3 regions of the Synechococcus sp. 'PEA 65AY6A-5F PE A' genome follow, and region 1 is predicted to be linked to each of the others. Evidence: riboswitches for the same ligand, from Rfam matches in the RefSeq annotation. Region 1 holds a riboswitch; each other region holds the start of a gene.
The links. A riboswitch is a leader RNA that binds a small molecule or an ion and turns the genes downstream of it on or off. The one in region 1 is predicted to bind cobalamin.

Region 1 (4,109 bases):
ATTTGGATGAGGACCTGCGGATTGGGCGTGGCAGCGAAGGGAGTGTGTTTGTCCTGCAGCGGGTGAGCCGAGGCTGCGGCTAGCCGGAGGTGCCAGAGAGTTCGGCGGCGGCAATTTCAGAAGCAGTCGTCTTGGGAGTTAGGGTAGAGCCTATCTCCCAGAGGGTCTGCAGGGCGCGGTAGGACTCCCGCAAAGTCCGCAACTCCTGTTGGGATTGCTCCAGTTGCCGGGCCCATTCCTCCTGTTGGGAGCGCAGCTTTTGGTTTTCGGATTTTGTGCGCTGCAGGAGGCGCTTAAGTTTTTGCTGCTGCTGCTGGAGTTGGGCCCGCTCGGCTTCCGACTGCTGCAGTTGGATCCCTTGCCGTTCCAGCTCTATTTTTAGGGTGGTAACTTGCGATTGAAGTTGGCGGAGCCTGTGGCGCAGTTCCCGCTCTGGTGTGGGTTTGGCCGGTTTGGAGTTTGGGGAAGAGGGCGGGGGTGATGTTTGGAGATTTTGCAAGTGCCGTTGCAACCGTTGGGCTTGGGCCTGCAGAACTCGGCACCGCTGCTGCTCGCTGCGCAGTTGCGCTTGGGGGCGTTCGCAGGTTTGGATTTCGGCTTTCACCTGCTGCTTGGTGCGGTCGAGGATCTTTTGGTGGCGGAGCTGGGTTTGGCGGATCTCCTCAGCCACTTGCAGAGGACGCGGATCCACTTCGGGTTGCCGCGGCCTACCACCGTGATCGGCAGGATCGAAGGGAGACACAGCCGCCAACAGCGATTCTCGAAAGTCAGGCCAGGAATGCGACTGCAGACCCATCTGAACCACCCGCCAGGCCCCATAGGAGGCCCCAATTGCAGCCAGGAGCCCAGGGATCCCGGCCAAGGACAGGGAAACCTTGGGCAGGGTCGGCAGGATCTGATCCAGCAGGCCCACCACCAACGCGAAGACAAAGATCCCGCTCCCCGCGGCAGCGGCACCTGAGACCCAAGAGGAGCGGGAGAACATCATCGTTTCTGTTTTTTCGCTAGCAGAACCACCGGAGCAGGAGAACCAGAGGTCAGGTTCACAGATCGCCTGCCTGCATCTCAGTTTATCCCGCCGGCAGCCTCTGTTTCTCGCTTAGGGCACTTGCCAAGCCCGCTGGTGGTAGCTCTGCAATTCGGCCCAGGGATCCGCTGCTGCTGCGGGGGTATGGCCGTGGTTGTGGTGATGGTGAGAGTGATGGTGATGGGATCCGTGCCCATGGGAGTCATGGTCATGGTGATGAGTATGCCCCGCTCCCAGCTCTGCGCTCACCGCCAGGCGAAACTTGCAGAGGTGGCAGTTCATCAGGGTTTGGCCCTGGAGAGCTTCCTGCTCCAGTTGCTGCAGGCTGTGCAGCACCGCGTCCACAAGGCCCAATTCCGGCAGCATCAGCCAGTCGATCTCGGGGTATTGGCGTCGCCGTTCTTGCACCGCCGCCTCGATTTTTTTCACCAGCACCCCTGTAAAGAGAAAATAGGGCAGCACAACCACCCGGCGCGGCTGCCAAGAGAGGGCCCGCTCCAGACCCACCGGCAGGCGGGGATGGGTGATGCCGATAAAGCAGGTTTCCACGGCAGCAAACCCGGATCCTTCCCAAAGCAGCCGGGCCAGCTTACAGGCTTCGGCGTTGGCTTCGGGATCGCTGGAGCCGCGACCCACAAATAGGAGCACGGTTTCTGCCTCTGGGATCCGCCGCGGTTGGGCAGCTATCAGAGCAGCCAATCGGTCTCGCAGCAGTTGCAAGATCTCGACCCGGATCCCCAGCGGCCCGCCGTAGTGGATGCGCAACTGCGGGTGGAGGGCCTGCAGACGATCCAGCTCCACCGTCACGTCGAACTTGTTGTGGCGCGCCCCAAAAAGCAGCAGCGGCAGGGCCACGATCTCCTGCCACCCTTGGGCCAAGCATTGTTCCACCCCCTGGGCAATACTGGGCTGGGCTAGCTCCAAAAAGCAGGGGATCACCGGCCGATGGGGGGTGAGGGATTGATAAACTTGGGCCAGCTCCAGAAAGGCTTGCTGCCCTTCAGGGTCACGGGATCCATGGCCGATGAGCAACAGGGGCAAGGCAGGAGAAGAAAACTGCCCAACCGCACGGGGAGGGGAAAAACTGAGGACATCCAACACAAAAAACTCCGTTCCTTGTGAATCGCAAGGGGTACAGGACAACGGCAGGTGGGTGTTCTGGCTGAGGGAGGGATCCCATCACAGTTGCGTCACAGTGGCGGATTTGCACCGCGCTTTCCCCAGTCTGCCTGAGCCTTTTAGGTTAGCTTGCCGCTTGTCGTTCACCAAGCCCCCTGGGGGGGATGTCCTTGTCTGCCAGAAGATAGCCCTGAGGCATGAGCGGTACGGCAGACTCATGCTCAAAGGGCAGCAAAACTGTTGCCGCGCTAATCCCCCTTGCCCCTGGGAGAGGGCCTAACGCCGGCCCGCTGGTCTGGGGGGCTGAAAGTGTCGCAGGCGCAGGGCATTGGCGACCACCGAAACGGAACTCAGGGCCATGGCTGCCCCCGCCAGCATAGGGTTGAGCAGCCAACCGGTGAAGGGGTAGAGCGCCCCAGCGGCAATCGGGATCCCGAGCGTATTGTAGATAAAGGCGAAGAAGAGGTTCTGGCGGATGTTGTTGAGGGTGGCCCGGCTGAGTTGAATGGCTGTGGCGACTCCCCGCAGATCCCCCGACATGAGGGTAATATCGCTGGCGGCCATCGCCACATCCGTACCTGTACCAATGGCGATCCCCACATCGGCTTCTGCCAGTGCCGGCGCATCGTTAATGCCATCTCCCACCATCGCTACCCGGTGGCGGGGCCGTCTGAGCTGGCGAATATAGGCTGCCTTTTGCTCAGGGCGGACTTGGGCGATCACCCGGCGAATGCCTGCCTGCCGAGCAATGGCCTGGGCGGTGGTGGGGTTATCCCCGGTCAGCAGGATCACCTCCAGGCCCATCTCCTGAAGCTGGCGCACCGCTACAGGGGAGGTGGGTTTAATGGGGTCGGCAATGGCCAACAGCCCCACCAGACGGTGGGATTGCGCCACGCCGATCACCGTTTTGCCCTGGCTTTCCCAGGTCTGAACCCGCTCCAACCAAGAGGGATCCCAAGCGATCCCCATCGCCTGCAACCAGCTCAGCCGACCGATGCCGACCCACTGATCCTCCACCCAGGCTTCTGCCCCCTCGCCCACTTTTGCCTGAAAGTGCTGGGCCGGCGGGATCGAGATGCCTTCGGCTTCGGCTTTTTGCACCACTGCCTGGGCCAGCGGATGTTCCGAGTGTTGTTCCACCGCTGCTGCCAGGCGCAACAGGGCTAGGGGGGAAGATCCTGGCGTCCAGATCTCGGTGACGCTGGGACGGCCCTCGGTGAGGGTGCCGGTTTTGTCCAGGACGACTGTGCCCAGGCGATGGGCCAGCCATTCCAGGCTTTCGGCCCGCTTCACCAGGATCCCCAGTTCTGCCCCCCGCCCCGTCGCCACCATGATCGAGGTGGGGGTGGCCAACCCCAGCGCACAAGGGCAGGCGATGATCAGCACCCCAATGGTGTTCACCAAAGCCAGCGTCGGATTGCCCGCCAGCCCCCACCAGAGCACAAAAGTTAGGATGGCTACCCCGATCACCGCCGGCACAAACCAGGCCGTCACCCGATCCGCCACCTGTTGAATGGGAGCTTTGGATCCCTGGGCCTCCTGCACCAGGCGCACGATCTGGGCCAGAAGCGTATCTTTGCCCACCCGCCGCGCTTCCATCACAAAGCTGCCCGTCTGGTTGAGGGTGGCCCCGATAACCTCATCTCCTGCCGACTTGCTCACCGGCAGGCTCTCGCCCGTCACCATCGACTCGTCCAGGCTGGAGGATCCTTCCAGGATCACCCCGTCTACTGGCACCTTCTCACCGGGGCGCACCCGGATGCGATCCCCCACCTGCACCGCCGCAATCGGGATATCCTGCTCCACCCCGTCGCGGATGACCCTTGCCGTTTTCGGCTGCAGCCCGATCAGCTTGCGAATGGCCTCGGAGGTTTGCCCCTTGGCCCGCTGCTCCATCCATTTGCCCACCAGCACCAGGGTGACGACCACCGCCGCCACTTCGTAGTACACATCCGGGTGCAGG
Region 2 (4,109 bases), on a different contig from region 1:
AACTTCCCTGGACACCGGCCTTTTGGAGAAGCAGGCCCTGCCCCAAGCGCCGCCGCTGCCGGACGACCGCCCCGCCATTTTTGTGGATGCCGCCAATGGCAGCGATACCCAAGGGGATGGATCCCGCAACAACCCCTTCAAGACCATCACCCATGCCATCAGCCGGGCGCCAGCCGGCAGCATCATCCAGCTTCTGCCGGGGGTGTACAGCGCAGAAAGCGGCGAAGTCTTCCCCATCCGCCTCAAGGCCGGCCTTATCTTGCGCGGGGACGAGTCCACCTTGGGAGAGGGCTACCTGATCGATGGCGGCGGCACCTACATGAGCCCGACCTTGGCCCGGCAAAACGTTGCCCTGCTGGCAGAGACCGGCTCAGAGGTGCGGGGGGTTACCCTGCGCAACCAGGGTCGGCGCGGCTACGCCCTCTGGGTAGAATCGGCTTCCCCGCGGATTCTCAACAACAGCTTTGTGGGCAGCATCCACGACGGCATTTTCATCGCCGGCGCCTCCAACCCCTGGATAGAAGGCAACCGCTTCTACAAAAACGGGGCCAACGGCATCTCCGTCTTGGGCACCTCCCAGCCCACCATTGTCAACAACCTCTTCCAAGAGACCGGCTTTGGCCTCACCATCGACCAGCGCTCGGCGCCGATTGTGCGCAACAACCGCATCCTGCAAAACCGCACCGGCATTGTGGTCGGCGGCAGCGCCCGTCCCATCCTGCGCAACAATCTCATTGCCCGCAACCTGGAGACTGGCCTGACAGCTATCACCACCGCCCAGCCAGATTTGGGCACGGCTTCGGATCCCGGCAACAACATCTTTGAGGGGAACGGCCAGTACGACATCCACAACGCCACCCGCGGCCTGCGCCTCAACGCCAATGGCAACCAACTGGCCGGCAAAACCAAAGGGGAGCTGGATCTGGCCGGCCAGACCACGGTGGCTGCGCTGCCCAGCAACGCCCCGCCACCCATTGCGGCAGGCGGCTTGACGCTGCCCACAACTCCGCAGGCCGAGCCTCCGGCTCCCAGCAGGGATCCCCAGCCGGCGGCGGCCTCTCCCACCTTGCCGGTGGTGACGGTGCCCCAATCGACTGCCCCCGTTCCCCCTCCTGCAGCGGGATCGGGAGGGCGCATTTTGCCCAGTGCCCCCCCTCAGCCGGCAGGCGCTCAACCCCAGGAGTTTGTTGCCGTCCCCTTCACCCCCGATGGCTCCACCACGCCTGCCCAACCGGTTGAGCCTGCTCCTGCCACTCCCGTCCGCCAGCAATCTGTGGCTCCTCTCACGGATATTACTACCCTCCTGCCACCCCCGGCTCGCCGACAAGCGGGCAGCAGCCCAACAACCCCCCCTGTTCCCGTTGCCGCGGCTCCAGAACCGGCGGTAGCCCCAGCAGAGTCGGCCACCCGCTTTCGTGTGCTGGTGACCCCCAAGGGCAGCGACGATTTGCAGCGGCTGCGGCAGCTCCTCCCCGAAGCGGTGGAGACCGTGTTCAACGGCAGGAGGGTGCTGCAGGCCGGCCTCTACGACAGCCGCAGCCAGGCCCAGTCAGTCTTGGATCGGCTGTTGGACGCCGGCTTTGACGCGGTGGCGGAGATGATCTTCCGTTGACCTCACTGCCCAGGGATCCCCCCCGGCAGGATAGGAACTCCCCAGCAGGGAATGTATGATGCCTAGCACGGCTTTTTCCAGAGCAATGGGGAGGAAAGCCGTGCCGTCAGGTTGTCCTGGGGATCAGCCAGGGCAAGCAATGGGGAAAGTCCGCTGCAAATCCGGCGCTGTGCCGCAACTGTGATGGGCTGAGGACCTCAGTCAGGATGCCCGCCTGCGGCTTTGGCTCAAAGCTTAGCCCTTCCGCGTCGCACGGAAGCAGGAGCAACCGGATGAAAGTAACTGTATGTCTCAGCCTTGGGCTGGGGATCTTGAGTTTGGGGATCCCGGCCTGGGGGCAGGCAATCTTGGATACCGGCCTCAGCGCCGAGATTTTGAATCAACCCGTCACCACCCCGTTTCGCCGTCCCGGCCTGCTGCGAGAGTCTTCCCGCCCAGTCTATGTCATCACCCGCCAGCAGATGCGCCAGCAAGGGGCAAGGACGGTGCAGGAAGCCCTGCGCTACTTGCCCGGGATCCTCAGCGATGGCACAGCGGGAACTCAGTTGGGAGCTCTTAGCTCTCAATTCATGCGAGGGGCGCGAACGGCGCAGGTATTGGTGCTCTTGGATGGCCGCCCTCTCAACGATCTGGGTTTTTTCGGGGGGTTTGACCTCTCGCAAATCACCACCGATGTCGTCGAGCGAATTGAAGTCTCCCCCGGCGGCGGCTCTACCCTGTACGGCTCAGACGCCGTTGGCGGCGTGATCAACATCGTCACGGTGGAGCCGCAGCCAGAAACGGAGACGGTGCTGGAAGCGGCGGTCGGCAGCTACGGTCTCAATGAGCAAGGGATCCAAAGTCGCGGCCAAGCCCAGGATCTGGGCTGGGTGCTCAGCTATCGCCGTCTGCAAAGTAACAACGACTTTCCCTTTGCCATTGAGCGGCTGGGCAAGTCAGGCAGGCGGGAAAACTCGGCGGTGGAGTACCACAACTTGCAGGCCAAGCTCACCTGGCAACTGGCCGAAGATCAAGTCCTAACAGCCAACGCCCTCTACCTCAACAAAGCCTTTCGCGTGCCCGGCAGTGTAGAGTTTCCCTCTCCCGACGCAGAGCAAAACACCAACGATCTGCTGCTGGATCTCAGTTGGCTGTGGACTCAGGAAACAGGATCCCTGCAGGCAAGAGTCTTTTTGGACGATCTCAACTACCGCTTCAGCGCTCCGCAAAGCCAGGGATCCCGCGACGTCATCTTGCGCAATGGCTGGGGATCCCAGCTTCAATATGCTTGGCAGGCCGGCGAAAACCTAGAGGGAGTTTTGGGGGCAGATTATCGCTCTATCTCAGCCCGCAATACGACTTTTTCTTTTGCCAGGGGTTCTGCCAATATCAACTACGACGATACGGTTAACCAGGGGGCCCTGTTTGCCCGCCTGGACTACAGCCCGGATCCCCAGTTCCACCTCGACCTGGGCATCCGTCAGGACTTCAGCAGTTTGGCCAACGGCTCGGCCACCTCGCCGGCTGTGGGGATCCGGTGGGCAGTTGCCGAGGGAACTACCTTGAGGGCCAGCTACGCCGGCAGCTTTCGCACCCCCTTGATCTCGGAATTGTTCTTTCGGCTGCGCGGCTTTTTTGAAGTGGATGGCAACCCCAATCTCCGCCCAGAGCGAGGGGAAAGCTTTGACATTGGTTTAGATCAAGCCTTGGGAGATTTTGGCCTGCTGCGCTTGACTTTTGCCCACAACCGCATCCGCGATGGCATCACCTTTGTCAGCCTTGGGCCGCGCCGGGGAACCTATGAAAATATCGGGCTGGTCGAATATACCGGCCTGGAAGCGGCTTTAGATTTGCGTTTGGGGGAAAACTGGACGCTTTTTGCCAACTATACCCTCAATGATCCCATCATCCGCGCTGCCCTTAACCCGGCCACAGTTGGCAAAGAGCTAGCCTTTGTAGGAGCCGATAGCTTCAATCTAGGCCTAAGCTACCGCCACGAGCAGGGCTGGTACGGCTCGATTTTGGTCCATCACATTGGGAGCTTTTTTACCAACAATGCCAATACGGAATCCCTGCCAGGCTACACCACCGTGGCTCTGCGCGGCGGGATCCCGTTGGCTGAGGCCCTGAGCCTAGAGTTGGGGATCGACAACCTGCTGGATGAGCAGTATGAAGTTTTCCCCGGCTATCCCGGAGTTGGCCGCACGCTGAGGGTGAACTTGCGGGGGCAATTTTAGCGATATCCCAGGCTGTTTTTAACTCTCCGGCTGACCACTTTTAGCGAGAACTTTCCAAGTTGATTGTCTGCTTTACGGTTTAGTTTGGATGCAACTTATGGCGATCTCAACCAACTCTCTATCTCCTAACTTTTCTCCATCGACAACTTCGGCTCAAGCTGAGGCCGAACATTACCTCTGGATCTGCACCACCTGCGGATCTCGCTGGGTGAACGGCCAAAAAGAAGGGACTAGCAAAGGAGAAATGCTCCTGGCCGCCTTGCAATCGCAAGTGCTCAATT
Region 3 (4,109 bases), on a different contig from region 1:
GCTGCCATAGCTCTGCACCCAGCCGTGCTCGGTAAAGGCAAAGCCCTGCAGTTGTTGGGCGAAGTATTCCACCATGTCGGTGCGCTCGAACTCACCATGCACCAGCACATCCAGGCCAATTTCTTCTTGGATGCGGATGCACTTGGCAATTTCGGCGTCGATGGCAGCTTCGTATTCGGCCTGGGAGATCTCGCCCTTTTTGTACTTGACCCGCCACTGCCGGACTTCGGGGGTTTGGGGAAAAGAGCCGATGGTGGTGGTCGGCAGCGGTGGCAGCTTGACCTGCCGGCCTATACGCTGCTCGTAGGGAAGGGAGCGCTGGAAGTCCTGCGCCGTCAGGTTGGCCAAGGCCTGGCGCACTGTAGAGTTGGGGGGATTGAAGTCCTGGAAGGCCTGCCACTGCTGCTCCAGCTCCTGCTGCTGGGCGGCGGTGTCTTCGCCGTTGAGGGTGCGGGCCAGCAGAACCACCTCGGCCAGCTTCTGCTCGGCAAAGCTGAGAACATTGCGCAAAGGCTCTGGCAGGTGGGTTTCCAGAGCAGCGTCGTGGGGCACAAATTGGAGCGAGCAAGAAGGCTGCACCCGCAGGTTGGGGGCTAGGGCTTGCAGCTCTTGCAGAGTGGCCAGAACGGCTTTGGGCTGGATCTGCCAGACGTTGCGCCCGTCCACTACCCCCGCCCCCAGGATCTTGTCGGCGGGGAAGCCGTGGGCTCTGACCAGTTCCAGGTTGTGGCCGCGGGTGAAGTCGAGGCTGAGGCCAGCTACCGGAAGCTCCACCGCCCAGGGGTAAGTCTCCCCCAAGTCGTCAAAGTAGGTAACCAGGTGGAGAGGGATCCCCACGCTTGCAAGCCAGCGGTAGGTCTGCTCCACCGCTTCCTGAAGACTTTTGCCTTCGCTGGTCACCAAGATGGGCTCATGGACTTGCACTTCCCGGATCCCCAGGCGCTGCAGCTCCTGCAAGAGTTCTCTGTAGAGAGGAAGCAGCTTCTCCAGATCCCCCCGCAACTCGCCAGAGCGCTGGCTTAGAGCAAGAAGGGTAACCGGACTGAGAAGGACGGGGCTGGTGCGGTTTCCTAGGATCCCTTGCGCCCGTCGCACCGTGGCCAGGAAGTCGTCGAAATGGGCCTGAGGGATCGCGTCGGCCTCAATTTCCGGCACCAGGTAGTGGTAGTTGGTGTCAAACCACTTGGTCATTTCCAAGGCCGGCAGCCCCTCCTGCCCCCGCGCCATGGCAAAGTAGCGCTCCAGGCCTGATAAGCTCTGAAACCGGGAGGGAATCAGCCCCAGCCAGGTGGCCCAGTCCAAAACGTGGTCGTAGAGGGTTTGATCTCCTACGGCAATGTGGTCGAGGTTGGCCTGTCGCTGGGTTCGCCAGGCCTGACTCTCCAGATCCTGCAGCGTCGCCAACAAGGCTTCCGCCTCCAGGGTGCCGCCCCAAAAGGCCTCCAGGGCTTTCTTCAGCTCGCGGCGCTTGCCCATGCGGGCATAGCCTAGGGTTTGAGTTTCAATGGCCATAAGGTACCTTGTCCTGAATCGAATTCGGTAATTGAGGTTGCCGCCAGTTGTCATCCAACCTAGGCAGCAAGAGATGGCCGCCGACATGCCTATCGGTGGCATCCCGGCAGAAGGTTTTCCCTAGGCCAGGAAACCTGCCGGAGCTGTCAAGGCGTTCCTTCACCCTGGCGGCTTGCCCACTCTGCACAGGGGGATGCCCAGAGGACTCTTTTGTGCAACCAAAGCGAGCAACCGTCCTCCTAGCTGCCCCTGAGCTAACTGCTCAGCTCTCTTGTCCGCGCTTTTGACTGAGTGCCTACGATCCGAGAGCGTCGAAAATCCGTAAGCAGGCCGATGAAAAAACTTCGAGACGGGAACGGGCTAACGTCAAAATGGGGAGCATATCTGTACCTCGCAGATATGGTGAACTGTGGAAAAACCGCCGGCGGGCATTCTGACTTGCTCAGTTTTGGAGGGGCTGGCTTGGTCTCAAGGCCTCTTGCAACAACGAACCAGGGATCCCAAGTCCAAAACCGGCTCACAGCTGCGGGACAGCGGCAGATTCTCACTGCACTTTCCCCGTTGCCTCTGACGGCTGATCCCCGTCAGAACCGACAGTAGACTTTATCCTATCACTGGTTTTAGCGGGACTGGGCGGATTTGAACCGCCGACCTAGCGCTTAGGAGGCGCTTGCTCTATCCAGGCTGAGCTACAGCCCCAGGTCAGGTACCTCACTGATACTAGCAGAGAGGCTAGGGGGTATCGCCGCAAGGCTGCCGAGCAATAGCGTTCTTATGGAATTGCTGGAACAAAGGCTTTGCTTTCTGACACAAAACCCAACGCGGCGGCTCACCCCAGTAGTACTCTTTTTTCCAAATGGGCAAGCGCTCCTTGATTGCATCAATGATGTAACGTGCTCCAGCAAAAGCGGCGCCGCGATGTTCAGCTGTAGCACCAACCCAAACCGCAATATCACCAATTGCAAGATGACCCTGGCGGTGACAGGCAACAGCACCGCAGAGGCCAAACTTGGCGTGGGCTTCTCGGAGGATCTTCTCGCCCTCCTTCTGGGCAAGGATCTCGTAGACTTCGTACTCCAAGCTGAGAACAGGTTTGCCCTGGCTGTGGTTGCGTACCCAGCCCTCGAAGGTTACTAAGGCACCCGCTGTGTTATTGACGAGCAAACGACTGAGTTCAGCTGGCTGGATGGTGCTATCCACAATTAGAAAACGCAGCATTTAGCCCCCACAAACTGGTGGAATGAAAACTACCAAGGCACCTTCATCTATCGGCCTAGTCAAGCCACAGAACTCATGATTGACAGCAACCTTAACGTCCTCCGCTGCTAGCGAAAATCCATACTTTGCTTGCAGCTGCTGATAGAGCTCTAGGTAGTTTGCTGCACTGGTTTGCAGCACTTCGCTGCTCCGCTGAGCCTGTTCCCGCAGCACTGCTACATATTGAATTGTTACGGTCTTACTTAGGACAGATTGAGTTACCATGGCTGCAACTACCCCAAACGGATTGGAAAGTGGCATACTCCTCGGCGGTATTGACGTTCATGAGCTCGACCTCATGGTTGGGGGTAACTAGGGTGCAGGGCTGCCTGCTGAGGATTTCCACAGGGCAGTACACCCCTTCCGCGTAAGCCCTTTCTAGTACCGCTGCAGCTTGAGGAGTATAGATGGCGCAAAGAGCTTCCGGGAAGCCGCGCTCGGGGTTAACATAGCAAGTTGCGATTGTTTCGGCTTGGTAGTGATCCAGCAGCTTTTGGATTGTTTCTGACCGAAGGTTCAGTAGATCACAGGCAACAACCAACCAGTTAGCTTCAGGATGAGTATTCAAGGCAGTCAATAGGCCACTGATCGGGCCAACGCTTTCTACTAGATCTGGTAGTGTGGGCAAGAGCTCTAGAGCTGTGCCCGACCACTGACCGGCACGCGCTGACAAGTAAACCTGCTGGCAGTAGGGCTGCAGCAGTTCATAGAGATAGGCGGCGTGGGGTTTGCCAAAAGGGTTCAGCAGCGCTTTATCGCGACCCATGCGCTTGCTACGTCCCCCTGTGAGCACCAAGCCATAGAGGGGACGTTCCAGGAGGGCGTTTTTGCCGCCGGACTTAGTTACTAGGCGGGTCTCCTGGATGCAGATATGGGGCGACACCGACTTGCACATGTCATAGATTGTCAGCGCTGCTGTTGCCGCACCACAGAGAGCTTCCATTTCAACCCCTGTCTTAGCGCTGGTCTTGACAGTGCAGTGGATGGTTACAAGCAAGTGATCATCAATTGTGATATCAAAGGTGCAGTCTTCAACAGGGATCTGATGACAAAAGGGGATCAGTTGGTCAGTTCTTTTAACAGCCATTGTACCGGCAATGGTTGCTGTCTGAAATACCGGTCCTTTTTTCAGGTGGATATCTTGGCCAACAACATAGGATCTGAGAGCAGGTGGCAGTTGAACTCTTGCCCGTGCTGTGGCCGTTCGCAAAGACACCGATTTGTGGCTAATATCTACCATATGCGGATGGCCTTGAGCATTAAGATGGGCCCATGTACGATCAGCTTTGTCCATAGAGCTAGCCCCCTAAGCCGTACATTGGGTGTGAGACCTGCTCAAC

Region 2: another riboswitch for cobalamin. It lies ahead of GG26_RS10160 (TonB-dependent receptor); the one in region 1 lies ahead of GG26_RS06830 (sirohydrochlorin chelatase).
Region 3: another riboswitch for cobalamin. It lies ahead of metE (5-methyltetrahydropteroyltriglutamate--homocysteine S-methyltransferase); the one in region 1 lies ahead of GG26_RS06830 (sirohydrochlorin chelatase).

The regions. Positions count from the first base shown of each region.
Region 1 is NZ_JAOALE010000015.1:15,957-20,065, reverse strand. Features, by position in the region: gene GG26_RS06840 (PAP/fibrillin family protein) at 1-83, shown strand, start outside; gene GG26_RS06835 (hypothetical protein) at 80-988, opposite strand; gene GG26_RS06830 (sirohydrochlorin chelatase) at 1,100-2,128, opposite strand; cobalamin riboswitch at 2,158-2,294, opposite strand; gene GG26_RS06825 (heavy metal translocating P-type ATPase) at 2,423-4,109, opposite strand, start outside.
Region 2 is NZ_JAOALE010000029.1:16,915-21,023, forward strand. Features, by position in the region: gene GG26_RS10155 (DUF1565 domain-containing protein) at 1-1,612, shown strand, start outside; cobalamin riboswitch at 1,704-1,845, shown strand; gene GG26_RS10160 (TonB-dependent receptor) at 1,885-3,828, shown strand; gene GG26_RS10165 (DUF1636 domain-containing protein) at 3,926-4,109, shown strand, end outside.
Region 3 is NZ_JAOALE010000032.1:5,124-9,232, reverse strand. Features, by position in the region: gene metE (5-methyltetrahydropteroyltriglutamate--homocysteine S-methyltransferase) at 1-1,512, opposite strand, end outside; cobalamin riboswitch at 1,918-2,122, opposite strand; tRNA gene GG26_RS10580 (tRNA-Arg) at 2,137-2,211, opposite strand; gene GG26_RS10575 (molybdopterin synthase catalytic subunit) at 2,245-2,730, opposite strand; gene GG26_RS10570 (MoaD/ThiS family protein) at 2,731-2,994, opposite strand; gene moaC (cyclic pyranopterin monophosphate synthase MoaC) at 2,969-4,063, opposite strand; gene moaA (GTP 3',8-cyclase MoaA) at 4,068-4,109, opposite strand, start outside.